Pseudoxanthobacter soli DSM 19599: one gene and its partner. The protein of the gene in region 1 binds, or shares a complex with, the protein of each later gene. Links are inferred from orthologs where the notes say so. Each region holds a gene or a part of one and is shown on either strand. Other genes may lie near its edges.

The links.
Region 2: the proteins of dnaG (region 1) and BUF17_RS02135 are in contact, whole or in part, in a crystal structure (PDB 2R6A), measured with the Geobacillus stearothermophilus proteins. The link is inferred for Pseudoxanthobacter soli DSM 19599 from one-to-one orthologs. Residues at the interface, in WP_049624496.1 of Geobacillus stearothermophilus: Lys456, Leu457, Leu458, Pro459, Ala460, Asn463, Ala464, Leu467, Leu535, Leu536, Ile537, Ala538, Gln544, Glu545, Asp548, Tyr549, His552; in WP_033016901.1 of Geobacillus stearothermophilus: Ser13, Glu15, Ala16, Gln18, Glu91, Leu92, Asp94, Ala95, Val96, Pro97, Thr98, Ala99, Ala100, Asn101, Tyr104, Tyr105, Ile108.

The regions. Positions count from the first base shown.
Region 1 is NZ_FRXO01000001.1:685,711-697,556, forward strand. The notes cover bases 35-2,948. They hold dnaG (DNA primase), read right to left. Parts: upstream 2,534-2,948; coding sequence 536-2,533; downstream 35-535. Other genes in these bases: BUF17_RS02895 (methyl-accepting chemotaxis protein), read right to left, coding at 2,693-2,948. Also shown: more of BUF17_RS02895, read right to left, coding at 2,949-4,378; BUF17_RS02900 (M20/M25/M40 family metallo-hydrolase), read right to left, coding at 4,749-5,969; BUF17_RS02905 (allantoate amidohydrolase), read right to left, coding at 5,966-7,243; uraD (2-oxo-4-hydroxy-4-carboxy-5-ureidoimidazoline decarboxylase), read right to left, coding at 7,240-7,794; BUF17_RS02915 (urate hydroxylase PuuD), read right to left, coding at 7,904-9,079; xanthine dehydrogenase accessory protein XdhC, read right to left, coding at 9,228-10,247; xdhB (xanthine dehydrogenase molybdopterin binding subunit), read right to left, coding at 10,258-11,846. UniProt on the Escherichia coli protein: RNA polymerase that catalyzes the synthesis of short RNA molecules used as primers for DNA polymerase during DNA replication.
Region 2 is NZ_FRXO01000001.1:495,332-511,833, reverse strand. What follows is about bases 7,037-9,906. They hold BUF17_RS02135 (replicative DNA helicase), read left to right. Parts: upstream 7,037-7,664; coding sequence 7,665-9,149; downstream 9,150-9,906. Other genes in these bases: alr (alanine racemase), read left to right, coding at 9,243-9,906; BUF17_RS02140 (acyltransferase domain-containing protein), read left to right, coding at 7,037-7,383. In the rest of the region: BUF17_RS02175 (alpha/beta hydrolase), read left to right, coding at 170-961; mdcA (malonate decarboxylase subunit alpha), read left to right, coding at 1,154-2,800; mdcC (malonate decarboxylase acyl carrier protein), read left to right, coding at 2,815-3,132; BUF17_RS02160 (biotin-independent malonate decarboxylase subunit beta), read left to right, coding at 3,129-4,064; BUF17_RS02155 (biotin-independent malonate decarboxylase subunit gamma), read left to right, coding at 4,051-4,773; mdcG (malonate decarboxylase holo-[acyl-carrier-protein] synthase), read left to right, coding at 4,748-5,434; triphosphoribosyl-dephospho-CoA synthase MdcB, read left to right, coding at 5,431-6,324; more of BUF17_RS02140, read left to right, coding at 6,433-7,036; more of alr, read left to right, coding at 9,907-10,388; BUF17_RS02120 (CvpA family protein), read left to right, coding at 12,124-12,861; purF (amidophosphoribosyltransferase), read left to right, coding at 13,332-14,819; BUF17_RS02110 (SDR family NAD(P)-dependent oxidoreductase), read left to right, coding at 14,974-15,777; BUF17_RS02105 (bifunctional metallophosphatase/5'-nucleotidase), read left to right, coding at 15,937-16,502. UniProt on the Escherichia coli protein: The main replicative DNA helicase, it participates in initiation and elongation during chromosome replication. Travels ahead of the DNA replisome, separating dsDNA into templates for DNA synthesis.

The DNA of each region.
Region 1 (11,846 bases):
AGCCGCCGTTTCCTTCAACGATATGATCGGACCAGCGGGTGCGGTCCGCTCAATGTCCACTCAAACTGCTTTTGTGCTGCCGAAAGGGCGCCGCGCACCCTCCCCGGCAAGCGAATCGGCCACGCGGGACCGTGCCGTTGCTATCCCGGAGGGCGGTCGCCCGACCCGCATGTCGCGGGATAGGACAGGAACCGCTGCCGCATCAGCGGCGGCTTGCAAGGAGCGGCCATGGCTCGGCCGCAGGGCGCCAGAACGCCGAATCTCGAACCGCGCAATTCCGAACCGCTCGCTTTTCCAATCACGAGAGCGCCTTGAGACGTGGTGTCACGACCGTCATCGCGGACCTTCTGCAATCATCTCCAGCCGTCGCCGGAGAACGATCAACACGACCCCAAGCAATTTCCGGGCCGGGGAAGACCGGCAACCGGGAAAACGAGACCGCATTCACGTCAAGCGCATATAGTATGCCCCAGTCGCTCTAGATAGCGCGCAATCGCGAATCTGCAAGCGATGATTCGCATGGAAGGATCGAAAATCAGGGGCTGCCGGTGTCTGCGTCGAGACCGGGGCTGCCCGATCCATATGCATTGCGGATCGAGCGGATCTCGTCGGAGAAGTTCCGTTCCTCTGCCGCGATGTCCTCCCGCCGGCGCACCACGGCATGCTGCAGCGCCTGGATACGTTCCCAGTCGTCGGCGGTCAGATCCGATTCGGCGGCGGCGATCGCCGCATCGAGATCGCTCTCGATCGCCTTCAGCTCCAGGCGCCCGAGGAAATGGATGAAGCAGCGCTCGACGAAATCCTCGCTCGGATGGAAGGCCAGGATCGGGAACCGGCCGCGCAGCCGATGCCCGCGCCGGCGGCCGTCCGCCTCCAGCCCGTGCACCTCGCCGAGCAGCGAGAAGAACTGCCCGTCGACCCGCGTCGGCGCATCGGCCGCGGCCGGTGCGCCCTCGCCCGCCATATCGGCCTCTTCGAGGGACATCGCCTGCAGCGCATCCCGGAAGCGGCGGTGCAGCTCGTTCTGAAGCGGGGCGGCGGCCAGCGCCTCGGCATGGCGATCGATCAGGGCGGGATATTCGACGACGAGGCCGAGCACGAGGCGCTCCAGTTCCAGCGGTTCAGCCGGCGGCGCGGACACGAGCGCGATCGAGGGCGCTTCCGGCGGCGCGAAACCGCCGCGCCCGCCGCGCCGGCCGCCACCACCCTGCCGCGTCTCCGGCCGGCGGCCTCCGGCCTCGCCACCGGCGCGGTGCATCGCCTCCTGCAGCTTCACCCGCGCGGCGAAACGGTATCCGCGCGCGACGCGCTCGTCGCGAATCTGGCCGATCAGTTCGTCGAAGCGCTTCTCCAGCGCGGCGCGGCGCTCGGGCGTGTCAACGCGGGCCCCGGCGATCTCGCGCTCGAACAGCACCTCGTTCAGCGGCACGGAGGCGCGCAGTTCCGCGACGAAGCGCTCGGCGCCGCCGCTGCGGATCAGTTCGTCCGGATCCTTGCCGTCCGGCAGAAAGGCGAAGTTGAACGATTTGCCGCTTTCGAGCAGCGGCAGGATGCGGTCGATGGCGCGATGGGCGGCGGCGATGCCGGCCCGGTCGCCGTCGAAGCAGATCACCGGCTCCGGTGCGAGCCGCCACAGCGCCTGGATCTGATCCTCGGTGAAGGCGGTGCCGAGGGTCGCCACAACGCCCTTGATGCCCGCCTGATAGACCGCGACGGCATCGAGATAGCCCTCGACCACCACGATGGAGCCGGCGGCTCGCGCGGCCTCGCGGGCGCGATGGGCGTTGAACAGCAGCATGCGCTTGGAGAAAAGCGCGGTCTCCGGCGAGTTCAGATATTTCGGCTGCTGGTCCTCGGCGAGCGCGCGGCCGCCGAACGCCACCACCCGACCCTTCAGGTCATGGATCGGGATCATCAGGCGGTTGCGGAAGCGGTCGTAGCCCGGGCGGCCGTCGTCCGGCCGGATCACGAGGCCGGCATCGACCATCATCATCTCGTCGATGCCCTCGGCGGCGAGATGGCGCTTCAGGGCATCACGCTCGGCCGGGGCGTAGCCGATGCCGAACGTGCGCACCGTGTCGACGCTGAGGCCGCGCCGCTCGATATAGGCGCGGGCGTCCGCCCCCGCCGGGGTACGCAGCGTCTGCTGGAAGAAGCGGTCGGCGAGCGCGACCACGTCGCCGAGGGTGCGGCGCACTTCCTCACGCCATTCGCTGGCGGCGTCGCGCGCCGGCATCTGCACGCCGGCATCGCCGGCCAGCCGCTCGACGGCTTCCGGGAAGGTGGCGCCCTCTGTCTCCATCACGAAGCGGATGTGGTCGCCGGACGCGCCGCAGCCGAAGCAGTGATAGAAACCCTTACGGTCGTCGACATGGAACGACGGCGACTTCTCCTGATGGAACGGGCAGCAGGCCCAGAAGTCGCCCTTGGTCGGCTGCGACTTGCGCCGGTCCCACGTCACGCGGCGGCCAACCACCTCCGACAGCGGCAGGCGGGCGCGGATTTCATCGAGAAGGGTATCGGGCAGACGCATGGCGCGACGATAGCACGGATGCCCGGGCCGTTTCACGGCCCTTGCAGCCGCCGCGCGCCGCCGGCGGGGGAATCCGGCGGGCGCTCGCCAGGAACCGGCGGAGGCCGCCTGGCTGCGGATGCCGACGGCCGCGCACCCCGGTCATCAGGCGGCAGTTCGTCAGGCCGTCTGTACCCGGCTCAGGAACTGCTGCACGGCGTCTGTCAGCACCTGCGACGAGCGGTGGAGGTTCGCCGTCACCGAGCGCACCTTGCTCGCCTCCATGTTGTTGGCCTCCGTCGCCTGACGGACGTGGCCGATGCTGCTCGACACCGTCTTGGCCTCGGCTGCCGCCTGCGCCATGCCGCTGGCGATGGTCTGGCTCGCCTGGCCCTGCTGGTGGGTTGCGGTGGCGACGTCGGCCGCCACCTCGTGCATCTGCTCGATGCGGCCCTCGATGGCGGCGATCGCCTGCATCACGTCCTCGGTGATGGCCTGGACGTTGGCGATCTGGGCGGCGATCTTCTCGGTGGCGGTCTTGGTCTGGCCGGCCAGCGCCTTCACCTCGTTGGCGACCACTGCAAAGCCCTTGCCGGCCTCGCCGGCCCGCGCCGCCTCGATGGTGGCGTTGAGGGCCAAGAGGTTGGTCTGGCCCGCGATGCCGGCGATCATGTCGGCCACTTCGCCGATTTCCTGCGCGGCGGACGCGAACTGCCGCATGGTCGCGCTGTTCTCGCGGGTTTCCTTCAGCGCGTTGGCGGCGATCTGGTTGGTGTAGTCGATCCGCGACTGGATGTGATTGGCGGTGTAGGACAGTTCCTCGCTCGAAGCGGCAATGGTGTTGACCGCCTCGGCCGCCTGATAGGCCGCGTTGGCGACGACGCCGGCCTGTTCGCGGGCCTGTTCGGAGGCATCCTCCATCGTGGCGGCGGCCGATTCCATCTCCGACGCGGTGGCGAGGAATTCCTCCAGCGCGCTCTGCGCCTCTTCCTCGAAGGCCCGGCTTGCATCGGCGAGCGCCATCATCCGCCGGCGCTCGATCTCCGCCTGCTCGCGGGCGGCCTCGTCCAGCCGGCGCTTTTCGAGGAGCGCGGTCTGCATCACCCGGATCGCGTCCGCCATCTCGCCGATCTCGTCGCGGCGCCCCTCGAACGGCACCTCGGCATCGAGGTCGTTGCCGGCGAGCTGGGTGGTCGCGCCCTTCAGGCGGTGCAGCGGACGCTGGATCAGATTGGCGGAAATCCACCACGCGGCGATCAGCGCGACGACGATGCCGACCGCCGGGATCGCCACCAGTGCCACCACAGCCTGCTGGCGGGCGGTCGCCGCTTCCGCACGGTCGGCGGCGAGCGTCTGAAGCTCCAGTTCGGCAAGCTTGCCGATGCTCGCCACCATGCGCTCGCGGCTCTGGATGGTGGGCTCGTCGGTCGCCTGGATCAGGGCGGCGGCGGGCGAGACGTCCAGTCCGAGCTTGGCGGTATCTTCCTGATAGGCGAGGAATTCGGTCAGCGCGTTTTCGAGCACGCGCCGGTCCTTTTCGTTGAGCTGATCGCCGACAGCGGCGAAGAACGGCTTGCGCAAGGCCTCGACGTGCTTCAGCGCGCCCTGCAGCGCCTCGAACTTCGGCTTGGCGGCGTCCTTGTCCTCGGCGGTGTAGACCGCCGTCGCCTGCACCACCGCGCTCTGGATCGCCTCGGCCAGCGACATCGCCTGATAGGCCGCGCCCCAGCGCGTCTCGATCAGGTCGCCGCGCGCCCGTTCAGCCGAAAGCTGCACCACGGAGAAGGCCGCCAACGCGGCCGCGGCCGCGGCAAGCAGGCCGAGAACCAGACCGATCTTTCGGCCGATGGTGAGATGCATGGTCATGAACTCCGCTTCGCCAGCGTCTGTTGCGCCCGGCCGACCCCGGGGCACCGGCACGAGAGCACGGGGCGAGCCCGCCCGTTCCTCGACCGATCAACAGCGCGATTCGATCGCCGGCACGTTCGCCGGCATGCATCGAACTGATGGGCGCGAAGTCTATGTCGTCACGACTGCACTTTGATGACACGTCTATAGACGATATTTCGTCTTGATAAAATCAATGTCGTTAAACAAAAAGACTTAAATTCAATCCGGTTAATCTGAAATACTTTTACGGCAAAACAATAAACCACCTCTGCGTGCACTCGCGCACTGCATCGGTCCTTCACACAGGCGGGCGGAGCGTCCGGCGCCCCGCCCGTCCCGGCCCGACCTATCGTTTGAGAAGGTCGGCCAGCGTTTCGGCGATGACGAGCGTCGCCGCCTTCAGGTCGGCGAGCTCCAGGTGCTCGTCAGCGCTGTGGGCGTTCGCCTCCAGGATGGAGCGGGGGCCCGCGCCATAGAGCACGGTCGGAATGCCGGCTTCCGAATAATGCCGCGCGTCGGTGTAGAGCGGCACGCCGGTCGGTTCGACGGACGTGCCGAGCACAGCGCTCGCATGGCGGGTCAGCGGCTCCACCAGCCGCTCGACGCCCGGCAGCGGCTTCAGCGGCTCGGCGAGCATGATGCGCCGGCACTCGACCTCGATGCCCGGCGTCGCGGGCGCCGCCGCCTGCACGAGGGCGACGAGGGCGGCTTCCACCGCCTCGCCGTTTTCCTCCGGGATCAGGCGCCGGTCGAGCCGCAGCGCGACGCGGTCCGGGACGACGTTGGTGTTGATGCCGCCGGAGATCAGGCCGACGGTCAGCTTCGCCGACCCGATGCCCTTCTCGGCGCTGACGACGTCGGCAAGACGGTGCCGCTCGGCATAAAGCGCGGCGAGGATCGGCGTCGTGGCCTCCAGCGCGTCCGCGCCGCTCTCCGGCATCGCCGCGTGGGCCTGCCGCCCCCTGACGACGATCTCCAGATGCAGGCATCCGTTGTGGGCAACGGTCACCGCATAGGAGAAGCCGGCGGAGATCGCGAAGTCCGGCTTGGTCAGCCCCTGGGCGATCAGCCATTTCGGGCCGACGAAGCCGCCGGCCTCCTCGTCGTAGGTGAGGTGGATCTCAACGGTGCCATCGAGGCCGCGTTCCTCCGCCTCGGTTTCCAGGGCGCGGAGGGCGAACAGGTAGGTGGCGAAGTCCGACTTCGACACCGCCGCGCCGCGGCCGTAGATCGCCCCGCCGCGCTCCTCGCCACCATAGGGATCGGCCGTCCAGCCCTCGCCCGGCGGCACCACGTCGCCGTGGGCGTTGAGGGCGATCACGGGACCGGCGCCGGTGCCGAAGCGCCGGCGGATGACGAGGTTGGTCACGCTGCGCATGCCGTAGGCGCGCACGAACGCCTCGGGCACGGGATGGCGCTCGACCTCGTAGCCAAGCGCCTCGATCAACCCGGCGGCGACCTCCGCGGCCCCGGCGCAATCGCCGGGCGGGTTGTCGCTCGGCACGCGCACGATGGCCTTGAGGAAATCGACTTCCTCCGCGAACGCGGCCTCGATGGCCTGTCTCATTTTGCCGGCGCCTCCTGATCGGCCGTCTGATCCGCGAGGGCCAGGATCGTCCCGACCAGCGCCTCGACGGCCTCGTTCATGTCTTCGACCGAGCAGAACTCGGCCGGGGTGTGGCTGACGCCGCCGCGGCAGCGCACGAACATCATGCCGATATCCGTCAGCGCCGCCATGGCGTGGCCGTCGTGACCGGCTCCCGACATCAGCGAGCGGACCCGCCCGTCGCCGCGCCCGGCAATGCCCGCCGCCAGCGCCGCCTGAAGCCGGGGCGCGCAGGCAGCCGTCGAACGATCGTGGTCGCGATTCCAGCTGATGGCAACGCCGCGCCGTGCCGCGATCTGTTCGGCCGCCTCGGTGATGGCGGCGAAGGCATCCTCGCGGGGATCGTCGGCGCCCGCGCGCAGGTCGAGACTGAATTCGACCGCCGCCGGGATGACGTTGATCGCGCCGGGCTCCACCTTCATGCGCCCGACCGTCGCGACGAGATCGCCGCCCTGCGCCCTGGCAATCGCCTCGATGGCGACCACCAGCTCGCACGCCGCCGCCAGCGCGTCCTTGCGGCCGGCCATCGGCACCGTGCCGGCGTGGCCGGCCTCGCCCTTCACCCGGAAGGTGGCGCGCGTCGCCCCGGCAATGGAGGTGACGACGCCGAGCGCGAGGCCCTCCTGCTCCAGCACCGGCCCCTGCTCGATATGCACTTCGAGATAGCCGATCACCGAATCGGGGTCGATCGCCGCTTCGGTGATGCGGGACGGATCGCAGCCGAACGCCTTAAGTGCATCGCGCACGCTCACGCCGTCGCTGTCCTTCACGTCGAGCGCGTCGCGTTCGAGGATGCCGGCCACCGCGGAAGACGACGACAGGGTGATCGGAAAGCGCACGCCTTCTTCATCGCCGAACGCGAGAATCTCGATGCCGAACGGCAGGCGAACACCGCGCCGGCGCAGCTCGCGCACGGCGAGGATCGCGACCACCACGCCGAGGGTGCCGTCATAGCGGCCGGCATCGATCACGCTGTCGATATGGGAGCCGATCAGCAGCCGCCGGTTGCCGGACGCGGGATCGCCGGCCGCGAGCACGCCGCGCACGGTGCCCATGGCGTCCTCGGAGACGGCGAGCCCCGCTTCCGCCATCCAGCCGGCGATGCGGCCGGATGCGGCGCGGTGAGAGGGCGTGAGATAGAGGCGGGTGATGCGGCCGGGCTCGGAGGTGAAGCCGGCGAGCGTCTGAAGCATCGATTCGGCCTCACGGCCGAACGAGAGAGAGTCTTCCGTCATGGTTCCCCTATTCTTTCTTCCAGTCTGAATCGGATGATCCTTTCGATCTGCACGAGAGCCGTTGCGAATTCGGTCTCCAGCGAGTTTTCCACTCGTTCTTCGAAGGCAGACAGAATGACATCCTTGGTCGCCCCCTTCACCGCGAGGATGAAGGGAAATCCAAACCGCGTGCGGTAGCGGTCGTTGAGCTCCGTGAAGCGGGCATATTCCTCCGGCGTCAGGCTGCCGAGCCCGGCGGAGGCCTGTTCCTTGCGGGAATCCGGCGCGACGTCTCCGGCGATCGCCGCCTTGCCGGCGAGATCGGGATGCGCCCGGATAAGGGCGAGCTGGTCGTCTTCGTCCGCGTCGGCGACGGCGTTGGCGAACGCCGCGATCATGCCGTTGCGGTCGATATAGGGCCGCGACCGGCAGGCACGCGCGGCCACCCAGGGCGAGTGCTCCGCGATCTCGCCGAACAGCGCGACGAACTCGGCGTCGTCCAGCGCATTGACCTCGCCGATGGTCATCGGGAACGGCGATCCGCCCCGGTAAGCTGCGGTTGAAGATGCCATGGCGCTCGTTCCTCCCGGACCTCAAGGCGGGGCGTTCCCCGCCCGTTTTGTCATAGGGCTAAACCAGGAGCCCCGGAAGGAGATGCGCCCGGGCGTTCGGGCGCGGCTTTCAGTGCGCGTTGAGCCATTCCCCCAGTTCCTGGCGCTCGGCCTCGGTCATTCCGGTCTCGTTGCCGAGCGGCATGGTCTGGGATTGCACGGCCTGGGCCATGATGAGCGGCTTGTAGCGGATGAGGGCGGGCGGGCCGGTAAAGGCGATGTCCTTCGGGGGCGCGTCGATGCCGGCGTGGGTCGGTTTCACCGCGTGGCACATCACGCAGTGTTTATCGACGATCGCCATCACCTGCGCGTCGGAAACGGTTCCCTCGGACGTCGTTCTCGCCGGCGCCGTCAGGTACACCAGGATACCGAGTCCGACAACTGCAACGGGAACCGTCCACGAATATTTATGGAAGGGATCGTGGGCGTCCGTTCGGTTGAGGAAGTGGCGGATGGAGCCGCCGACCACCACCACCAGCGCCACCACGAGCCAGCCCTGCGGATGCCCGGTCAGGAACGGGTAGTGGTTGCTCAGCATCATCAGGAGCACGGGCAGCGTCAGATAGTTGTTGTGCAGCGAGCGCTGCTTGCCCTCGCGCCCGTAGGCCGGATTGGGCTGTTCGCCGGCGATCAGCGACGCCACCACCTTCCGCTGGTTCGGGATGATCACCATGAACACGTTGAACGCCATGATGGTGCCGACGAAGGCACCGACATGCAGGAACGCGCCGCGGGCGGAAAAGATGTGGGTGTAGAGATAGGCCGCCCCGATGATCAGGGCCATCACGCAGAGCGCGAGGGCGGCCGGATAGTTGATCAGCTTCGAACGGCACAGCCGGTTATAGATCAGCCAGCCGCCGATCAGCGTCGCGACCGACATCACCACGGCTTCGCCGGGCGTCATGTCGAGCACGTTCGGATCGATCAGGAACAGCCGGGCATTGGCGTAGTACTGGATGATCAGCAGCGCGAAGCCCGACATCCAGGTGAGGTAGGCCTCCCACTTGTACCAGATCAGGTCCGGCGGCAGTTCGTCCGGCGCGACCAGATATTTCTCGACATGATAGAAGCCGCCGCCGTGAACCTGCCACGCGGTGCCGTAGACGCCGGGCCGCATCTTCTCCCGCTTGCGCAGTTCCAGATCGAGCGCGACGAAATAGAACGATGCGCCGATCCAGCCGATGCCGACGACGAGGTGGAACCAGCGGGCGAGGAGATTGAGCCAATCGAGAAAGAAGGCGCTCATGAAGCGGGGCGCTCCGGTGGAAAGGGCGGGGTCGGCAGGCGGTACGAAAGGCAGCAATTCAGAAGGCAGGCGGTTCAGAAGGCAGGCGGTTCGAAGACCGGGACGGCCGATCGGCAACGTCGTCGGTCTCCGGGATCAGTCACGTACTTCAGGCCTGGGCGGACAGGGGTGCACGCAGGTCCACCGGGCGTCCGCCGGCGACAGGCGACAGCGCGGCGATGCACTGCTCATCCCGGACCAGCAGTTCGCAGGCCGTGGCCGCGGCGATCACCGCGGGCAGTTTGGATTTCAGCGCGGTGCCGCCGATGGGACAGACGAGATCCGCGACACGCGTCGCCGCCCGCCCGGCCTCGGTCAGGCGGCGTTCGAACCGCGCGCGCTTGGTGGCACTCCCGATCACCCCGACATAGGGAAACCGCGCCGCATCGGCGGCGAGCGCCGCGTCGACGATGGCGAGATCGAGCGAATGGCTGTGGGTCATCACCACGACGAAGCTGCCCTCCGGCGCGGCCGCAAGGGTGTCCGCCGGATCGCCCAGCAGCGACACGCCGGCATTCGCCGGCACATGGGCCGGGAAGGCATCCGGGCGCGGGTCGAACCATGCGACCGACACCGGCAGCGGCGCCAGCGCCATCACGAGGGCGCGACCGACGTGGCCGGCGCCGAACAGGAACACGGACCGGCGCCGTTCGCCGAACACCTCGGTCAGCAGACCGTCATCGTCGAGCCGTGCGCCCACGGGCCCCGCGAGCGTGTCGACGGCGTCGCGCTCCAGCGCTTCGGCGCTGCGCCGGAACCGCGCGACGGTCGTGAACGGCCCAGCCTTCGCACGTTCGGCAAGCGCCTTGGCCGCCGGCAGGTCGGATGCGTCCAGCACCTCGGTGATCAGCCCGACCTGGCCGCCGCAGCACTGGCCAAGTTCGGGACCGAGCGCGATGCGCGACAGCCGCACGCTGCGCCTGCCGGATCCGAGGTCGCGGCTTGCCTCGGCGATCGCCCGCCATTCCAGCGCGCCGCCGCCGATGGTGCCGCGGAAGCGGCCGTCCGGCCACACCACCAGCCGCGCCCCGGCCTCGCGTGGCGACGAGCCGCGCACCTCGACGACGGTCACGAGGGCCGCGCGTCCGACGGTCTCCAGGGCCTCGGCGACTGCCTGCCAGACCTCCATCGCGCCCCTCCTACGCCCGGTCCACCAGCGCCTTCACGGCGCGACGCACCGCTTCCGGCGTCGCGGGGGCATCGAGCGGCACCGGCGCGCCGGGCTTCAGGCTGCCGACGGCGCGGCCGATGGCGGAGAAGACCGAGATCGGCAGCATCAGAGGCGGCTCGCCGACCGCCTTGGAGCGGTAGACCGTGTCGACCGCGTTGCCGCCGCTCTCGTAGAGCTCGACCCGGAAATCGGCCGGAACGTCGGTCGCGGTCGGGATCTTGTAGGTCGACGGCGCGTGGGTGCGCAGGCGGCCTTCGGCGTCGTAGACCAGTTCCTCGGTCGTCAGCCAGCCCATGCCCTGCACGAAGCCGCCCTCGATCTGGCCGATATCGATCGCCGGGTTGAGCGACCGGCCGACATCGTGCAGCACGTCCACCCGGTCGACCCGCGTCTCGCCGGTCAGGGTGTCGACCGTCACCTCCGAGCACGAGACGCCCCAGGCGAAGTAGTAGAACGGCCGCCCCTTGGCGACGCTCCGGTCCCACACGAGGTCCGGGGTGGCGTAGTAGCCGGTCGAGGAAAGCCCGACCTTGCCGGCGTGGGACGACTTCGCGGCGGCGGCGAACGTCATCCGCTCGTTGCCCACCACCACGTGGTCGTCGGCGAACACCACGCTTTCCGGCGGCACGCCGCCGTGAACGTTCGCGAGGTGGGACGCCATGCGGTCGCGGATCGCCTGGGCCGCGAGCAGGGCGGCCATGCCGTTGAGATCGGTGCCGGAGGACGCCGCCGTCGGCGAGGTGTTCGGCACCTTCGCCGTCGTCGTGGCGGTGATGTGCACCATGTCGAGGCTGATGCCGAACACCTCGGCCACCACCTGGGCGACCTTGACGTAGAGCCCCTGCCCCATCTCGGTGCCGCCGTGATTGAGGTGGACCGAGCCGTCGGTATAGACGTGCACCAGCGCGCCGGCCTGGTTCAGGTGGGTCAGCGTGAACGAGATGCCGAACTTCACCGGCGTGATGGCGATGCCCTTGCGCAGGAACGGACTGTTCGCGTTGAAGGCGTCGATGGCGGCGGCGCGGGCGCGGTATTCGCTCGTCTCGGCAAGCCGCAGCATCATTTCGCGGCCGAGATTCTGCTGGACCTTCATGCCGTAGGGCGTCTCGTCGCGCTCGCCCTCGCCATAGAGGTTGGCGAGGCGCACGTCGAACGGATCGCGGCCGGTGCGCAGCGCGATCTCGTCCATCAGCCGCTCGGCCGCAAGCACGCCCTGCGGCCCGCCGAAGCCGCGGAAGGCGGTGTTGGACACCGTGTCGGTCTTCAGGCGGCGGCTGTTGATCGCCACTTCCGGGTAATAATAGGCGTTGTCGGCATGGAACATCGCGCGGTCGCAGATGCCGATCGAGAGGTCCACCGAGTGCCCGCAGCGGGCGAACTGGTCGTGGATGACGGCTTCGAGACGGCCTTCCGCGTCGATGCGGGCGCGGTAGTTGACGCGGAAATCGTGGCGCTTGCCGGTCATCGCCATGTCGTCGTCGCGGTCGAGCCGGACTTTCGCCGGCCGGCCCGTGACGTGGGCGGCGAGCGCGGCGAGCGCGGCCCACTGCGAGGCCT
Region 2 (16,502 bases), 180 kb from region 1 along the record:
GGGCCGCACGGCCGTGTCTGGCTTTTTTTCGCCCGTCCACGCCCTGCTGCGAGACCGTTCAAAGCAAATCCTCGTCAGACGTGCAAAGAAGAAAGTACCATTTTAAATAGAAATATGCCGACGAGATGAGGTTATAAACAAGGAACAGTTCTTACCGATGGAGCTGAACATGAAGAACAAAAGCATCTCGCTCGCCTTCGCCGCCGCCCTCGCCCTGACCTCGGCCGTCGTTCCGGCCGCCGCCGCGCCCCTGAAGAACATCGTTCTGGTCCACGGCGCGTGGGTTGACGCCTCCGGCTGGAAGCCGGTCTACGACATTCTCACCAAGGAAGGCTTCAACGTCACCATGGTGCAGGAGCCGGAGACGTCGTTCGGGGCCGACGTGACGGCCGCCAGGCGCGTGATCGATCTCCAGAACGGTCCCGTGCTCCTCGTTGGCCACAGCTACGGCGGCTCGGTGATCACCGAGGCCGGCGTCGATCCGCAGGTGGTCGGGCTCGTCTATGTCGCCGCCCACGCGCCCGATGTCGGGGAAGACGAGGGCGCGCTCGGCAAGAAGATGCCGAGTGTCCTCGCCAGGACGCCCGGTGCCGTCGAGAAGACCGCGGACGGCTTCACCTACCTCAATCCCGCCGACTTCCCCAAGCTGTTCGCACCCGACCTGCCGCGTCCGCAGGCGGAATTCACGGCCCGTTCGCAGGTGCTCGCGGCCGCCGACGTCTTCACGACCCCGCTGACGGCGGCCGCCTGGAAGACCAAGCCGAGCTGGGGCGTCGTCGCCGGCAACGACCAGATCATCAACCCCGATCTGGAGCGCTGGTACTATACCCGCGCCAAGAGCCATACGACCGAGATCCCCGGCGCGAGCCACTCCGTCTATGTGTCGCATCCGAAGCAGGTGGCAGCGGTGATCGCGGACGCGGCGCGCAGTTTCGGCGACGCTGTATCGGCGGCTAAATGACCCCCCAAGACGCAAGCACCAGCCCGTAGCGGGGGCTGGTGCAACGGCCGGAGTTGCAGGCATATTGCTGTCGCGTTCGGACGATGGACATGCGCAGGCGCGCGAAGGGCTGGGGCTGGAAGGCCGAACGCTGTATCGCTGGCCTGGGCTGCCGGGGGAGGCGCCGGAACGCGCGGGGCAGGGAGTGACATGATGAAAACCTGGCGACAAGGCCGCGAGGCGCGCGACGCCCGCTTGGCCGCCGGTGCCAAGCTTGCCGACGGCAAGATCGTTGCCGCAGGCGATGCCACGAGCCTGCTCGAAGCCGTCGTTCGCCCGGGCGACCGGGTGTGCATCGAGGGCGACAACCAGAAGCAGGCCGATCTGCTCGCCGCCGCGCTTCTCGCGGTCGACCTCGCCAAGGTCAACAACCTGCACATGGTGCAGTCAGGCGTCGTGCTGCCGGAACATCTCGACCTGTTCGACCGCGGCGTCGCAAAGCGGCTCGACTATGCCTATTCCGGTCCGCAATCGGCGCGCATCGCGACGATGCTGTTCGGCGGCAAGATCGAGCTCGGCGCGGTCCACACCTATCTGGAGTTGTTCGCGCGCTACTTCATCGACCTGACGCCGAACGTGGCGCTGATCGCCGCCGTGAGCGCGGACAGGGACGGCAACCTCTATACCGGGCCGAACACCGAGGACACGCCGACCGTCGTCGAGGCCACGGCCTTCAAGGACGGCATCGTCATCGCCCAGGTGAACGAGATCGTCGACAGGCTGCCCCGGGTCGACATTCCCGGAGACCGGGTGCAGTTCGTCGTGCCGTCCGGCAAGCCGTTCTTCGTCGAGCCGCTGTTCACGCGCGACCCGGCCGCGATCACCGAGTCGCAGATTCTGACGGCGATGCTGGCGATCAAGGGCATCTACGCGCCCTATGGCGTCCGCCGTCTGAACCACGGCATCGGCTTCAGCACCGCCGCCATCGAGCTGCTGCTGCCGACCTTCGGCGAGAAGCTCGGCCTGAAAGGCAAGGTCGCGAGCCACTTCGCGCTCAATCCCCATCCGGCGCTGATCCCGGCGATCGAATCCGGCTGGGTGCAGCAGATCCACTCGTTTGGATCCGAGGTCGGGATGGACGATTACATCCGCGCCCGCTCGGACATCTACTTCACCGGGCCTGACGGTTCGCTGCGCTCCAATCGCGCCTTCTGTCAGGTCGCCGGCCTCTATGCCTGCGACATGTTCATCGGCTCCACGCTGCAGATCGACCTGCAGGGACATTCGTCCACCGTCACCACATCGCGCATCGCCGGCTTCGGCGGCGCGCCGAACATGGGCTCCGACGCGCGGGGCAGGCGGCATCCGAGCGAGCCGTGGCTTCAGGCCGGGCAGGAGGCGGATCCGGACGGTCCCGCGCCGCTGCGGCGCGGGCGCAAGCTCGTGGTCCAGATCGGCGAGACCTTCGGCGACAAGAACGTCCCCCTGTTCGTGGAGAAGCTCGACGCCATCGCGCTCGCCGACAAGCTGAAGCTCGATCTGGCGCCGGTGATGATCTACGGCGACGACGTCACGCACATCGTCACCGAGGAAGGCATCGCCAACCTGCTGCTCTGCCGCAACGCGGACGAGCGCGAGCACGCGATCCGCGGCGTCGCCGGCTATACCGATGTCGGCCGCGGCCGGGACGCGGCGATGGTTCAGCGCCTGCGTGAGCGCGGCGTCATCCGCCGTCCGGAGGACCTCGGCATCGATCCGCTCGACGCCGACCGGAGCATGCTGGCGGCGCGTTCCATCAAGGATCTCGTGCGGTGGTCGGGCGGGCTCTATGCCCCGCCCTCGCGATTCCGCAACTGGTGAGAGGAAACAGCCCCATGGAAGATCTGGCTTTTCGCCACCAGGCCCGCAAGCCGTCCGGTGGTTCCAGGAAGATGGCCATCATCGGCGTTGTCGCCTCCGGCAACCTCGAGGTGCTCGCGGAACGCGTTCTGCCGGCCGAGGAATGCCGGCTGGAGATCAAGACCGCCGCCGAGGGTTTCGGCGCGGTGTGGGATGCGGTGACCGCCGATTTCGTCGAGCGCTACTCGCCCGGCGGCATCCGATTTTCCGTCAATGACGGCGGCGCACGGCCGGACACCGTCATGCTGCGGCTCGCGCAGGCCGCGCGGCTGATGGAGGACAACGACCAATGAGCGCGATCCAGAAAAGCACGGGACATGCCGTCGACAGGTCGATGAGCTGGTACGAGGCCTCGGCGCGCAATCGCATTCGCCTGCTGCTCGACGACGGCAGCTTCGAGGAGTTCATCGGTCCCGAACTGCGCGAGGTCAGTCCCCATCTCGCCGTGTTCGACCTGCCGGCACAGTTCGACGACGGCATCGTGGTCGGGCGCGGCACGCTCGACGGTGCGCCCGTGTTCGTCGCCGCCCAGGAGGGCCGCTTCATGGGCGGCGCCTTCGGCGAGGTCCACGGTGCGAAGCTGACGGGCCTGCTGCGCGCGGCGCGGGATACCGGCTCGGTGCCGGTTCTCATCCTGTTCGATACCGGCGGCGTTCGGCTGCAGGAAGCCAATGCCGGCGAACTCTCCATCGCCGAGATCATGCGCGCGGTCATCGAGGCACGCTCTGCCGGCGTGAAGGTGATCGGCCTCGTCGGCGGCCGTGCCGGCTGCTATGGCGGCGGCGGCCTGATCGCCGGTTGCTGTTCTGCGCTGGCGGTCTCCGAGCAGGGCCGCATCGCGGTGTCCGGTCCGGAGGTGATCGAAACCAACCGGGGCGTCGAGGAATTCGACGCCCGCGACCGCGCCATGGTGTGGCGCACGATGGGCGGCAAGCACCGGCGTCTGATCGGCGGAGCCGAGATTTTCGTCGACGACACCGGGCAGGATTTCCGCGACGCAGCGCTGACGCTTCTCGGTTCGGTCGGGATCTTCGGTCTCGACACGCTGAAGGCCGAGCAGGCCCGTCTCGAAGACCGCCTGAAACGCTTCGGCACCTGTGCGGACGCGACCGACATCTGGACCGCCGAAGGCGCACCGGATGCCGGGTCGATCCCCGGCATGCCCGCCGAACAGTTCATCGCCCTGGCCGGCAAGATCGGGAGCAGCAGCCGTGACGCTCGATGAAATCCTGACCGGCCTGTTCCCGGACGGCCACGACGTGACGAACGACCGGGGCATCCTGACGGGCTCCGGCGCGCTCAAGGGTGACGGCCGCGCGCTCGTCGTCGGCGTCGCCGGCCGCACCGCGCTCGGCATCGACGATGCCATCCGCCTGTCGCGCCACGTCCTCGCCTCCATCGGCGTCGACAGCGGGCCAATCCTCGTTATCGTCGACAGCGACAGCCAGCGCATGAGCAAGCGCGACGAACTGCTCGGCCTGAACGAGTTCCTGGCGCATCTCGCCAAATGCCTGCTCTTTGCCGACCTGAACGGCCGGCCGACCGTCGGCATCCTCTACGGGCACTCGGCCGCCGGCGCATTCCTTGCGACGGCGCTCGCGACGCGGGTGCTCGTCGGCATTCCCGGCGCCGATCCGGCCGTGATGGACCTGCCGTCGATGTCCAAGGTGACGAAGCTGTCGATCGCGGTTCTGGAGGAGAAGGCGAAGTCGACGCCGGTGTTCGCGCCGGGCCTCGCCAATCTCGCCCAGACCGGGGCGGTCCATCTGATCTGGGACACGTCCGCGCCGCTCGCCGACCAGCTCGGCGCATTGCTGGGGGACATGCCGGACACGCGCGATCGCCGTGGCGCGCTCGGCAAGGAGCGGGCCGGCCGCCTCAAGGCCGAAGACATCGCCGGGCGCGTCCATGATCTCGCCCTCCAGCAGGGGTGACCGGCCGATCCGGCGGCACGATCTCGTGTTCGTCAGCCCAGAGGGCTGGCGGACGCTCACCACCGTTCCGCGCGATCTCGAGGACGAGCGGCTCGTCTCGCTCTGGGCCGATAGCGATTGGCCGCTCGTCACCCGCAGGCCCATGCCCGGCGACGGCGACGGCGACGGCATCGCGCTCGGCCTGCCTTCGCCCCCGTCGACTGGCAAGCGGAGGCTCGCGCTTGTCGTGCCGCCCGCCGAGGTCGTATCGGTGACGCCGCCTCCGGCCCTGCACGACGCTGCGGCAGCCGCACCGGCCGAATGGCAACCCGTTCTCGAACGGATCGAAGGCCTTGCGAAACGCCACGGCGTGACGGCTCGGGTGTTCGGAAGCCTCGCCTGGCAGTCGCTGACGGGCCAGAGCTATCTCACCGGCAACTCCGATATCGATCTTCTGTTCGTGGCGGAGCAGGGCGCGAATCTGCATGGCCTTGCCGCCGATCTCGCCGTTGCGGAGGCAGACGCGCCGATGCGGCTCGACGGCGAGTTCGTCCGCGCGGACGGCGCGGCGGTCAACTGGCGGGAGTTTCACGACGGCGCAGGCGACCTCCTGGTGAAGACGCTCCATGGTGTCTCCCTTCTCCGTGCCGACCTGTTCTGGCCTGGAGCGCCGACGTCATGAACGCGAGCCCGGCTTTGTCCCCTCCGTCGGCACCGGCGGGCGCTCGGGACGATCTCGCCCGCGACCTCGACGCGGTCGCGGCAAGCGCCGTCGAGTGCCTGCTCCTCGAACTGGAAACCTGGCCGAAACCCGGCCTCGTCAGCCATGTCGATGCGGGCAGCCACGACGACATGGACGCCGCCACGTTCCGGGCGAGCGCGGCGGCCATCGCGCCTTATCTGCGCGCTCTCGCCGAAGCCGGCGCCGACGGCAGCGCCATGGCGCGTCTCCGGCTGATTGGCATCGAGGCCGAGGCGGCGATGCTGTCGGCGACGTCCGGGATCAACACCCATCGCGGCGCGATCTTCGGGCTTGGATTGCTGTGTGCCGCGGCGGGCGCGCGACTGGCCGGGCTTGCCCCGCCGCGGGAACCGCTCGGCACGATCGTCTCGCGCCTCTGGGGCCGGGATATTGTCGATGGTCCGATCCTTCTGCACAGCCACGGCGGGGCGGCGAGGCGCCGGTTCGGCGCGGGCGGGGCGCGGCTGGAGGCGGCAAGCGGCTTTCCGACCGTCTACGGCGTCGGCCTTCCGGCGTTGCGCAGAGGGATCGCGGTCGCCCCGGGCGACGCTGAGGCAGCGCGGATCGAGGCCTGCTTCGCCCTTATCGCCGCGCTCGAGGACACCAACCTCCTGCATCGCGGCGGCCTCGACGGCCTGTCGTTTGCGCGCGATGCGGCTCGCGCCTTCCTCGACGAAGGCGGTGTCCGCCGGCCCGGCTGGCGCGATCACGCGCGCTCGGTGCACGAAGGCTTCGTCGCCCGTCGCCTCAGCCCCGGCGGCTCGGCCGATCTTCTCGCCATGACGCTGTTCGTGGCGGCCCAGGATCGTGACCAGCAATCAGGCTCGTAGGCGCGAGGACCATCATGCGGACCCACGCCATCCTGCTCCTCCCCGTGCGCACGTCGCTGTTCGCGGCGTTTCCGTAGCGGTCCCCGAGAGTCCAGAAAGGCGGCGTTGATGACCCTCGCGATCCTGTGCTCCGGGCAGGGGCGGCAGCACCTCGGCATGTTCGCGCTGACGGGCGAGGCGCCGCAGGCCGCGAGCCTGTTCGCGCAGGCGGCGCGCCTTCTCGGCGGCCGTGACCCGCGCGAAATGGTGGCGACCGAGACGCCGGACAACCTCCACCGCAACCGCGTCGGCCAGATCCTCGCCGCCGTGCAGGCCCTCGCCGCCATGACGGTCCTGCGCGACGCGATGCCGGCGCGCCTCATCGTCGCCGGCTACAGTGTCGGCGAGGTCGCCGCCTGGGGCGTCGCCGGCGTCGTGGAGGCCGACGTCATCCTCGATCTCGTCGCGCGCCGTGCCGAGGCGATGGATGCCGCGTCGCCGGCGGGCGACGGCCTTCTGTTCGTGCGCGGCCTCTCCCGTACGCTGATCGACGGCCTCTGCACCCGGTTCGGAACCTCGGTCGCCATCGTCAATCCCGGCGACGCCTTCGTCATCGGCGGCGCCCGCACCGCGCTCGAAGCCCTGGCCGGGGAGGCGAGGGGGCTCAACGCCGCCCGCGTCGTCGACGTGCCGGTGGAGGTCGCCTCCCACACGGCGCGTCTGGCGTCGGCATCCGTGCGGTTCCGTGCCGATCTCGAGGCGGTCCCGGTGCGCCGTCTGCCCGTGGCCGGCATCCGGCTCCTGAGCGGCATCGACGGCGCCGCCGTGGTCGATGCCCGCTCGGGGCTCGACAAGCTCGCAGCCCAGATATCGCAGACTGTACAATGGGATGCCTGCCTTCAGGCCTGCGTCGAGGCCGGAGCGACGGCCTTCCTGGAACTCGGCCCGGGCCCTGCCCTCAAGGAGATGGCGGCGAGCGCCTTTCCCGAGAGTCCGGCGCGATGCCTGGACGATTTCCGCACCATTGAGGGCGCACGGGCCTGGCTCGGCCGGCTGCGTTCGGACGCCGGCGAACCGTAGGGAATCGAACGGCGGTGCGCCTCCGCGGCCGCTCGCCGTGTCGATGGACTCTCCCCGACTCAGGCCCCGGTTGATATTGTCCTGTTGATATCGGGGAGCCGTCCGCGCGGGTGAGCACGGTTGCTTCCCTCGCCACTCCAAAGCGGTTAACCAAGGTGTCCGCCGTCGGCACCGCACCGACCATTCGGGTTCCGGCGAAGATGCCCGGCGACCGGGGAGGGCAGCGGTTCGGACCCGACCGCACAGCGGCGCGCTTTCAGATCGCGCCACCGGAGAGCCGCATGGACGCCACCGCGCGCAAGATCGAAACGGCCGGGCCGCTCGCCCGCATGGCGCCGCACAACGTGGAACTCGAGCGTCAGTTGCTCGGCGCCATCCTCGTCAACAACGAGACCTTCTATCGCGTCTCCGACTTCCTGGAGGCGACGCACTTCTTCGTCGATGCCCATCGCCGGGTCTATGAGAAGATCTCGCAGCTGATCCGGGCGGGCAAGACCGCCTCGCCGATCACGCTGAAGACCTTCTTCGGCGCCGACGAGCAGATCGCCGACATCTCGGTGACGCAGTACCTGCTGCGCCTTGCCGCCGATTCGACCACCGTCATCAATGCCGAAGACCACGGCCGGCTGATCTTCGACCTCGCGCTGCGGCGCTCGCTGATTCACATCGGCGAGGACATGGTGAATGTCGCGTTCGATTCGCCGATCGACACTCCGCCCAAGAGCCAGATCGAGGACGCCGAGCGCCGGCTCTACGAACTCGCCGAAACTGGGCGCTACGAGGGCGGCTTTCAGACCTTCTCCGAGGCGCTGACGACCGCCGTCGACATGGCGGCTGCCGCCTATGAGCGCGCGGGCGGGCTTTCGGGCCTCGCCACCGGCCTGAGCGACCTCGACCGCAGCATGGGCGGCCTGCAGCGCTCGGACCTCATCATCCTTGCCGGCCGTCCGGGCATGGGCAAGACCTCGCTCGCCACCAACATCGCCTACAACGTCGCCCGCAACTACAAGGCCATGGCGTTGCAGGACGGCACGGTGAAGGCCGAGGATGGCGGCATCGTCGGCTTCTTCTCGCTCGAAATGTCGGCCGAGCAGCTGGCGACGCGCCTTCTCGCCGAACAGTCCGGCGTGCCGTCCTCGCTGATCCGCCGCGGCTCCATCGATGCCGAGCAGTTCGAGCGGCTGGCGGCGACGGCCCAGGAAATCCAGACGCTACCGCTCTATATCGACCAGACCGGCGGCCTTTCCATCGGCCAGCTCGCCGCCCGCGCCCGGCGGCTGAAGCGCCAGCGCGGCCTCGACCTGCTGGTGGTCGATTATCTCCAGCTGCTCCAGGGCTCCGCCAAGCGCTCCGAAAGCCGCGTGCAGGAAATCACCGAGATCACCACCGGCCTCAAGGCGCTCGCCAAGGAGCTCGCCGTGCCCGTGCTGGCGCTCTCCCAGCTTTCCCGTCAGGTGGAATCGCGCGACGACAAGCGGCCGCAGCTCTCGGACCTGCGCGAATCCGGCTCCATCGAGCAGGACGCCGACGTCGTCATGTTCGTGTTCCGCGAGGAATATTATCTCAAGAACAAGAAGCCGAAGGAGGGCTCCGAGGAGTTCTTCTCCTGGCAGAACGAGATGGAGACCGTGGCCGGCGTCGCGGAAGTGATCATCGGCAAGCAGCGACATGGCCCCACGGGCACGGTGCTGCTGCAATTCGATGCCGAAGTGACCCGATTCTCGAATCTCGCGCGCGAAGTTTCGCTGCCCGACAGACTGGAATGAGAGCGGATGACCGCGCCCGATAGCCGAGAGGCGACCGACGACGACAGGCAGCGCACGGAGGATTCCGACGCCGCCCGCACCCACGCCGAGAACATGGCCGCGCTGGCGGGCGACATGCGCGCCTTCACCGGGGGACGGCTCGTCATCGACCTCGACGCCCTCGTCGAGAACTGGCGCACCCTCGCCGAGCAGGCCGCTCCGGCGGAATGCTCCGCTGTCGTCAAGGGCGACGCCTACGGTATCGGCCTGGACGCGGCGGTGCGCGCGCTGACGGCGGCAGGCTGCCGCACGTTCTTCGTCGCGCTCGTGTCAGAAGGGCTGGCGGCCCGCTCCGCGTCGCCGGACGCAGACATCTTCGTGCTGAACGGCCTGCCCGCCGGTGCGGCGCCGGTGTTCGCGGCGGCTCGGCTGAGCCCGGTGCTCGGCTCCCAGGCGGAGATCGCCGAGTGGGTCGATTACCGCCGCAGCCGCGGCGGCGACACGCCGCCCGCCGCGCTGCACATCGATACCGGCATGAACCGCCTCGGCATCTCGCTGGGCGAAGTCGCGGCGCTCGCCGCGAACGGGACGCTGCCGGGGCGCGCCGGCATCGATCTCGTCATCAGCCATCTCGCCTGCGCCGACGTGCCCGACCACCCGATGAACCGCAGCCAGTTGAAGAGCTTCCGCGCCGCGCGGGCGCTTCTGCCGGGTGTGCGGGTGTCGCTCGCCAACTCGGCGGCGACCCTGACCGATCGCGGCTATCATTTCGACCTGGTGCGGCCGGGCATCGCGCTCTATGGCGGCGGCGCCGTCTCGGGTTACGAGAACCCGATGCGGCCGGTCGTCACCCTGGAGGCGCGCATCGTCCAGATGCGTTCGGTCAAGGCCGGCGAGACAGTCGGCTACGGCGCCGCCGAGACCACCACCCGCGACACCCGCATTGCCATCGTCTCGGTCGGCTATGCGGACGGCTTTCCCCGGGCAGCGGGCGGTCGCGACGGCGACCCGGGTGCCCTCGGCTCGCTCGGCGGCATCGCCGTGCCGCTGTTCGGCCGCGTTTCGATGGACCTGATGGCCTTCGACGTGACGGACGTGCCGTCCGAATTTACCCGGCGCGGCAATTATATCGAGCTGTTCGGCCACCACGCCTCACTCGATGCCGTGGCGGCGCGCGCCGGCACCATTCCCTACGAGATCCTGACCCATCTCGGCCGCCGCTACGCCCGCCGCTATATCGGCGCCGGGCGTCCCCGCTGACGGCCACAGGCAGAAGGTTCGCCGGTTAGATGGCCAAATCCCGAACACAGTTCGTCTGCCAGTCCTGCGGGGCGGTCACGAATCGATGGTCGGGCAAGTGCGAGGCCTGCGGCGCCTGGAACACCATCGTCGAGGAAGCCGACGACGGGGTGCTCGCCGGGCCGAAGGCCTCGCCGCGCAAGGGCCGCAACATCCCGCTCGCCTCCCTGTCCGGAAGCGAACCGCAGGCGCCGCGCATCGAGAGCGGCATCGCCGAACTCGACCGGGTGACGGGCGGCGGCTTCGTGCGCGGTTCCGCCATCCTGATCGGCGGCGATCCCGGCATCGGCAAGTCGACGCTGTTGCTCCAGACCGCCGCCGCGCTCGCGAGGACCGGCGAGAAGGTGGTCTATGTCTCGGGCGAGGAAGCGACCGCGCAGGTGCGGCTGCGCGCCGAGCGCCTCGGCCTTGCCGGCGCGCCGGTCGCGCTCGCGGCGGAGACGAGCGTCGAGGATATTCTCGCCACGCTGGCGGGCGAGAAGCCGGCGCTGGTGGTGATCGATTCCATCCAGACGCTCTGGACCGCCGCCGCGGAATCCGCGCCCGGCACGGTGACGCAGGTGCGCGCCTGCGCCCACGCGATGATCCGCTACGCCAAGCAGAGCGGCGCGACGGTGGTACTCGTCGGCCATGTCACGAAGGACGGCCAGATCGCCGGACCGCGCGTCGTGGAACACATGGTCGATGCGGTCATGAGCTTCGAGGGCGACGGCTCCGGCCCGTTCCGCGTGCTGCGCACCACCAAGAACCGATTCGGGCCGACCGACGAGATCGGCGTATTCGAGATGACCGGCCTCGGCCTGCGCGAGGTGCCGAACCCGTCGGAGCTGTTCCTCGGCGACCGCGACCAGTCGAGCCCCGGCACGGTGGTGTTCGCCGGAATGGAGGGCACCCGCCCGCTTCTCGTCGAAATCCAGGCGCTCGTCGCGCCGTCTCCGCTTTCCATGCCACGGCGCACCACCGTCGGCTGGGACGGCAACCGCCTCGCGATGATTCTCGCCGTGCTGGAGGCACGCTGTGGCGTGCGGTTCGGCTCGAACGACGTTTACCTCAATGTTGCCGGTGGGTTGCGCATCGTGGAGCCGGGGGCCGACCTCGCCGTGGCGGCGGCTCTGGTGTCGTCCCTGAGCGGGGTTGCCCTTCCTCCGGATTGCGTCTATTTCGGCGAAGTCAGCTTGACGGGCCGCATCCGGCCGGTCGGCCACGCGGCGTCGCGCCTCAAGGAAGCCGAAAAGCTCGGTTTCCAGTCGGCCGTGGTTCCGGAGGCCGTGGCCGGCGAGGAAGCGCGCGGGCGGTCGATCGCGGTGCGGGGAACGGCGGCTCTGGCCGATCTCGTCGCGGACGTCGCCGGCGGACACCGTGCCGAGGGTGCGCGCGCGGTGAGCGGGCCGGACCGCGACCGTTTCCGCTCGGGCGGCAGGCAGATCGCCGGCCCGGCGACGAGAACTGGAACGGGGCGGGCAGGGCTGACCCGGGCAGAGGCGGGCCGTGAAGCAGCGGGCCGCTGGGACGATGGCGATTGGGAGCCCGAGATGTGAGGCGGCGACGATGCCGCGCCGGGGCCGTTTCTGGAAGAAGTTGGATTTGAGTCGCGTTGCGTTTGCCGCCGGTGTCCGGTGTACGGTGCCGTCGGCGTTCCGAACACGGTCGTGGGATTCGGCGGCCCGCTTCGCGCCGCACGAGGGATAACCGACAGATGTCGATCACAGCTCTCGACGGGGTTGTCCTCGTCGTCACTCTCCTGTCCGCGGTGCTGGCCATGGTGCGCGGCTTCGTCCGCGAGGTGCTCTCCATCGCGTCCTGGGTTGCGGCAGCCGTCGCGGCCTACGCGTTCTACGACAAGCTGCTTCCCTTCACCCAGCAATACGTCAAGAATCCCCACCTCGCGCTGGCGCTCACCATCGCGGCGATCTTCCTCGTGGCGCTGATCATCGTCAGCGTGATCACCATGAAGATCTCCGATTTCGTCATCGACAGCCGGGTCGGCTTCGTCGACCGGGCGCTCGGATTCGTGTTCGGCGCGGCCCGCGGCATCCTGCTGCTGGTCGTGGCGATGCTGTTCTTCAACTGGCTGGTTCCGCCGGCGAAGCAGCCGAGCTGGGTCGCGGACGCCCGCTCGCGGCCGATGCTGGACGATCTCGGCCAGCGGCTGATGGCGCTGTTGCCGTCGAACCCCGATGCGATGCTGCGCGAACGCCTCGGCACCCTCGGCGGCGTGCTGCCACCGGCCGAGACGCCGGCACCGGGCGGCGACACCCAGAGCGGCACCGGCGAAGGCGCTGGCGAGACGCGCGGCACGGCGTCGCCCAACGATCCGGCCTACGGCAACAACTCGCGCCAGAGCCTTGATCAGCTGATCCAGTCGACCGACGGCAACCAGCAGTCCCCGCCGGCTGCACCGCCCGCGGCGGCACCCGCAGCCCCGGCGCAGTAGGCGGCGGGCGGCCTACCGGCCATCCTCTCGCCAGGCGGAAGCCGGACGATGCGATGCGCCCGCGTTCCAGCGCGGACGCCCATGCGGAACGAGCGGATCCGCTTTGCCGCCAAAGGGGTTGTTGGCGACCTTGGAGACGGTTAAAGGTGCCGGCGCAGGCAGACTTCGTGTTGGTTTGCCGCGTGGGCTTCCTATATTGGGGTCGTTGCGACTGCCGTCGAACCCGCCATGGCGAGGACCGCCTCGACGGACGCGACAGTGAAGCGGCTACATCGATGATCGGGGCGAAGGCTGGAGCGCTGTCGCCTCATCCGTGATCGGCGATGCGCTCCGACAGTCCGGCTTTCTGCGTGACCTCGGCGCATTCCGTGCTCCGGGGTCTTGTTCTTGGAAGCCGGTTCGAGGAAGCGGTTCCGGCCGGGCGAGGTTTCGCACCGGGCCGGCCACCCGAGCGGTTGAGAGGGATGGCGATGGACGTTCACGACCAGTACGGCGCCGGGTCCGGCGTGGAAGCGGCCGGTCCCTTCGACGGCGATCACCTGCACGAGGAGTGCGGCGTCTTCGGCGTCTTCGGGCACCCGGAGGCGGCGGCGCTGACGGCGCTCGGTCTTCACGCCCTGCAGCACCGCGGGCAGGAAGCCGCCGGCATCGTCTCTCTCGACGGCGAGGCGTTCTGTCTCGAACGCCATATCGGCCTCGTCGGCGACACCTTCACCAAGCCCGCCGTCATGGAACGGCTCAAGGGCAACAAGGCCATCGGCCACACCCGCTATTCCACCACCGGCGCGCCGGTGCTTCAGAACGTCCAGCCGATGTTCGCGGAATTCGCCGGCGGCGGCTTCGCGGTCGCCCACAACGGCAATCTCACCAATGCCCGCGTGCTGAAGCGCACGCTTCAAGGGCGCGGTTCGATCTTCCAGTCGACCTCCGACACCGAAACCATCATCCACCTGATTGCCACGTCGAACCGCGGCCCGCTGATCGACCGTCTCGTCGACGCGCTGCGCCAGATCGAGGGCGCCTATGCCATCGTCGCGCTCTCCGAGGGCGGCATGATCGGCTGCCGCGATCCTCTCGGCGTGCGCCCGCTGGTGCTCGGCGAACTCGACGGCGCCGCGGTGCTCGCCTCGGAGACGTGCGCCCTCGACATCATCGGCGCCCATTTCATCCGCGACATCGAACCGGGCGAACTCGTGGTCATCACCGAGCGCGGCATCGAGAGCCTGCGCCCGTTCCAGCCGGTGCGTCCGCGCTTCTGCATCTTCGAATATGTCTACTTCGCCCGGCCGGATTCGGTCGTCGAAGGCCGCAACATCTACAATGTCCGCAAGAATATCGGCGCCGAACTCGCGCTCGAATCCCCGGCTCCGGCCGATCTCGTGGTGCCGGTGCCGGATTCCGGCACGCCGGCCGCCATCGGTTACGCCCAGGCAGCGAACCTTCCGTTCGAACTCGGCATCATCCGCAACCACTATGTCGGCCGCACCTTCATCCAGCCGACGGATTCGATCCGCCGCATGGGCGTGAAGCTGAAGCACAACGCCAACCGCGCCATGCTTGAGGGCAAGCGCGTGGTGCTGATCGACGATTCCATCGTGCGCGGCACCACCTCCCTGAAAATCGTCGAGATGGTCCGCGACGCCGGCGCCACCGAAGTGCACATGCGCATCGCCAGCCCGCCGACGACCGATTCCTGCTTCTACGGTGTCGACACGCCGGAGAAGTCGAAGCTGATCGCCTCGCGCATGTCGGTCGAGGAGATCGCGGCCTTCATCAAGGTCGACAGCCTCGCCTTCCTCAGCATCAACGGGCTTTATCGCGCCGTCGGCGAGGCGAGGCGCCAGAACGCCGAGCCGCAGTTCTGCGATGCCTGCTTCACCGGCGAATATCCGACCCGGCTGACCGACCACCAGGAAGAGGCGCCGCGCCGTCCCCCGCGTCTCGCCGCCGTCGGCTGATCGCAGCGCGCCGATCGTCGCGGCGCCCCGACGGGCCGGCCGGCGAACGACTGAGCCGGCCTTGTGGAGCCATGCCCCTGCAGGCTGGCCTGCCGCGCGTGGATGCGTCAGACTGCTTTCCGATCAAGACCAAGAAGACGTTCGGGGGAACACCATGAGCGAAGGCGCCGTCGCGGACGACACCGCCGGGAAGACTGACGCCCATAAGCCGTTCGCCGGCAGGATCGCTCTGGTCACGGGTGCTTCGCGCGGCATCGGCCGGGCGCTGGCGCTCGGCCTAGGCGCGGGCGGCGCGCACGTCGTGGCACTTGCCCGGACCGTGGGCGCGCTCGAGGAACTCGACGACGAGATCCGCGCGGCGGGCGGCGAACCGATCACGCTGGTCGCCGCCGACCTGAAGGATCTTCCGGCCCTCGACCGCCTCGGGGCCGCGCTGCATTCCCGCTGGGGACGGCTCGACGTGCTCGTCGGCAATGCCGGCATTCTCGGGCCTTTGACCCCGGTCAGCCATCTCGAGCCGAAGGCGCTGGAAGACGTCCTCACCGTCAATGTCACGGCGAACGCCCGGCTGATCCGCTCGCTCGACCCGCTGCTGCGGCAGTCGGAGCACGGCCGCGCGATCTTCCTGTCGTCGAGCGCGGCGTGGCGCGGCCGGCCGTTCTGGGGCGCCTATGCGGCCTCGAAGGCGGCCCTCGACGCGCTGGTGCGCGCCTACGCGGCCGAGACCGAGAAGACGTCGCTGCGGGTAAACCTCGTCAATCCCGGCGCCACGCGTACGCGGATGCGCAAGCAGGCGATGCCGGGCGAAGATCCCGAGCTGCTGCCGCCGCCGTCCGATCTGGTGCCGCCGCTGCTGGAACTGCTGAAGCCCTCCTTCACCGAAACCGGGCGCGTCTACGACTTCCCCACCCAAACGCTGATGGGCTTCCGCGCCCCGGCTCCGCTTGATCAGGCCTGACGCGATCTTGCGGGCCTGACGCGATCTCGCGCGGGTGCCGAGCGGCGTCTCTCTTCGGCGGCGATTGTCACCGCCGTCGGGCCGGCGCTAATCTCGCGGCATGTTGCGCCGCCCCAGCGCAAATTCCGAAGCGCAAGCCCCGACAGAGAGTGCCGTCCGATGCCGAAGCTTACCCGCCGCGAAACCCTCGGCGTCGGTCTGGGGGCCGGGCTGTCGCTCGGCTTCATGCCGGGTCTCGTGCGCGCCGCCGAAGCCGGGCCAGCCCCGGGCACCACGTTCACTTTGCTCCACGTCAACGACATCTACCGCATGTCGGACGTGAAGGGCTGGGGCGGCTTTCCCAAGCTGGCGGCCGTGGTGAAGGCCGAGCGGGCGCACGGCACGCCGATGATGTTCACCCACGGCGGCGACACGTTCTCGCCCTCGCTGATGTCGAGCTTCGACAAGGGCGAGCACATCGTCACCCTCACCAACATGGTCAGGCCGGACTTCTTCGTGCCGGGCAACCACGAATTCGATTTCGGCGAGGCCGTGTTTTTCACGCGCCTCGCCGCCTGCAAGTTCCCCGTCTATGCCGCGAACATGCGGCAGGCCGACGGAACGGCGGTTCCCGGCATCCGGGACAACGAGATCGTGGAACTCGGCGGCGTCCGGCTCGGTTTCGTCGGGCTCGCGCTCGACACCACGCCGGATGTCTCGCAGCCGGGCAGCCTGAAGTTCCTGCC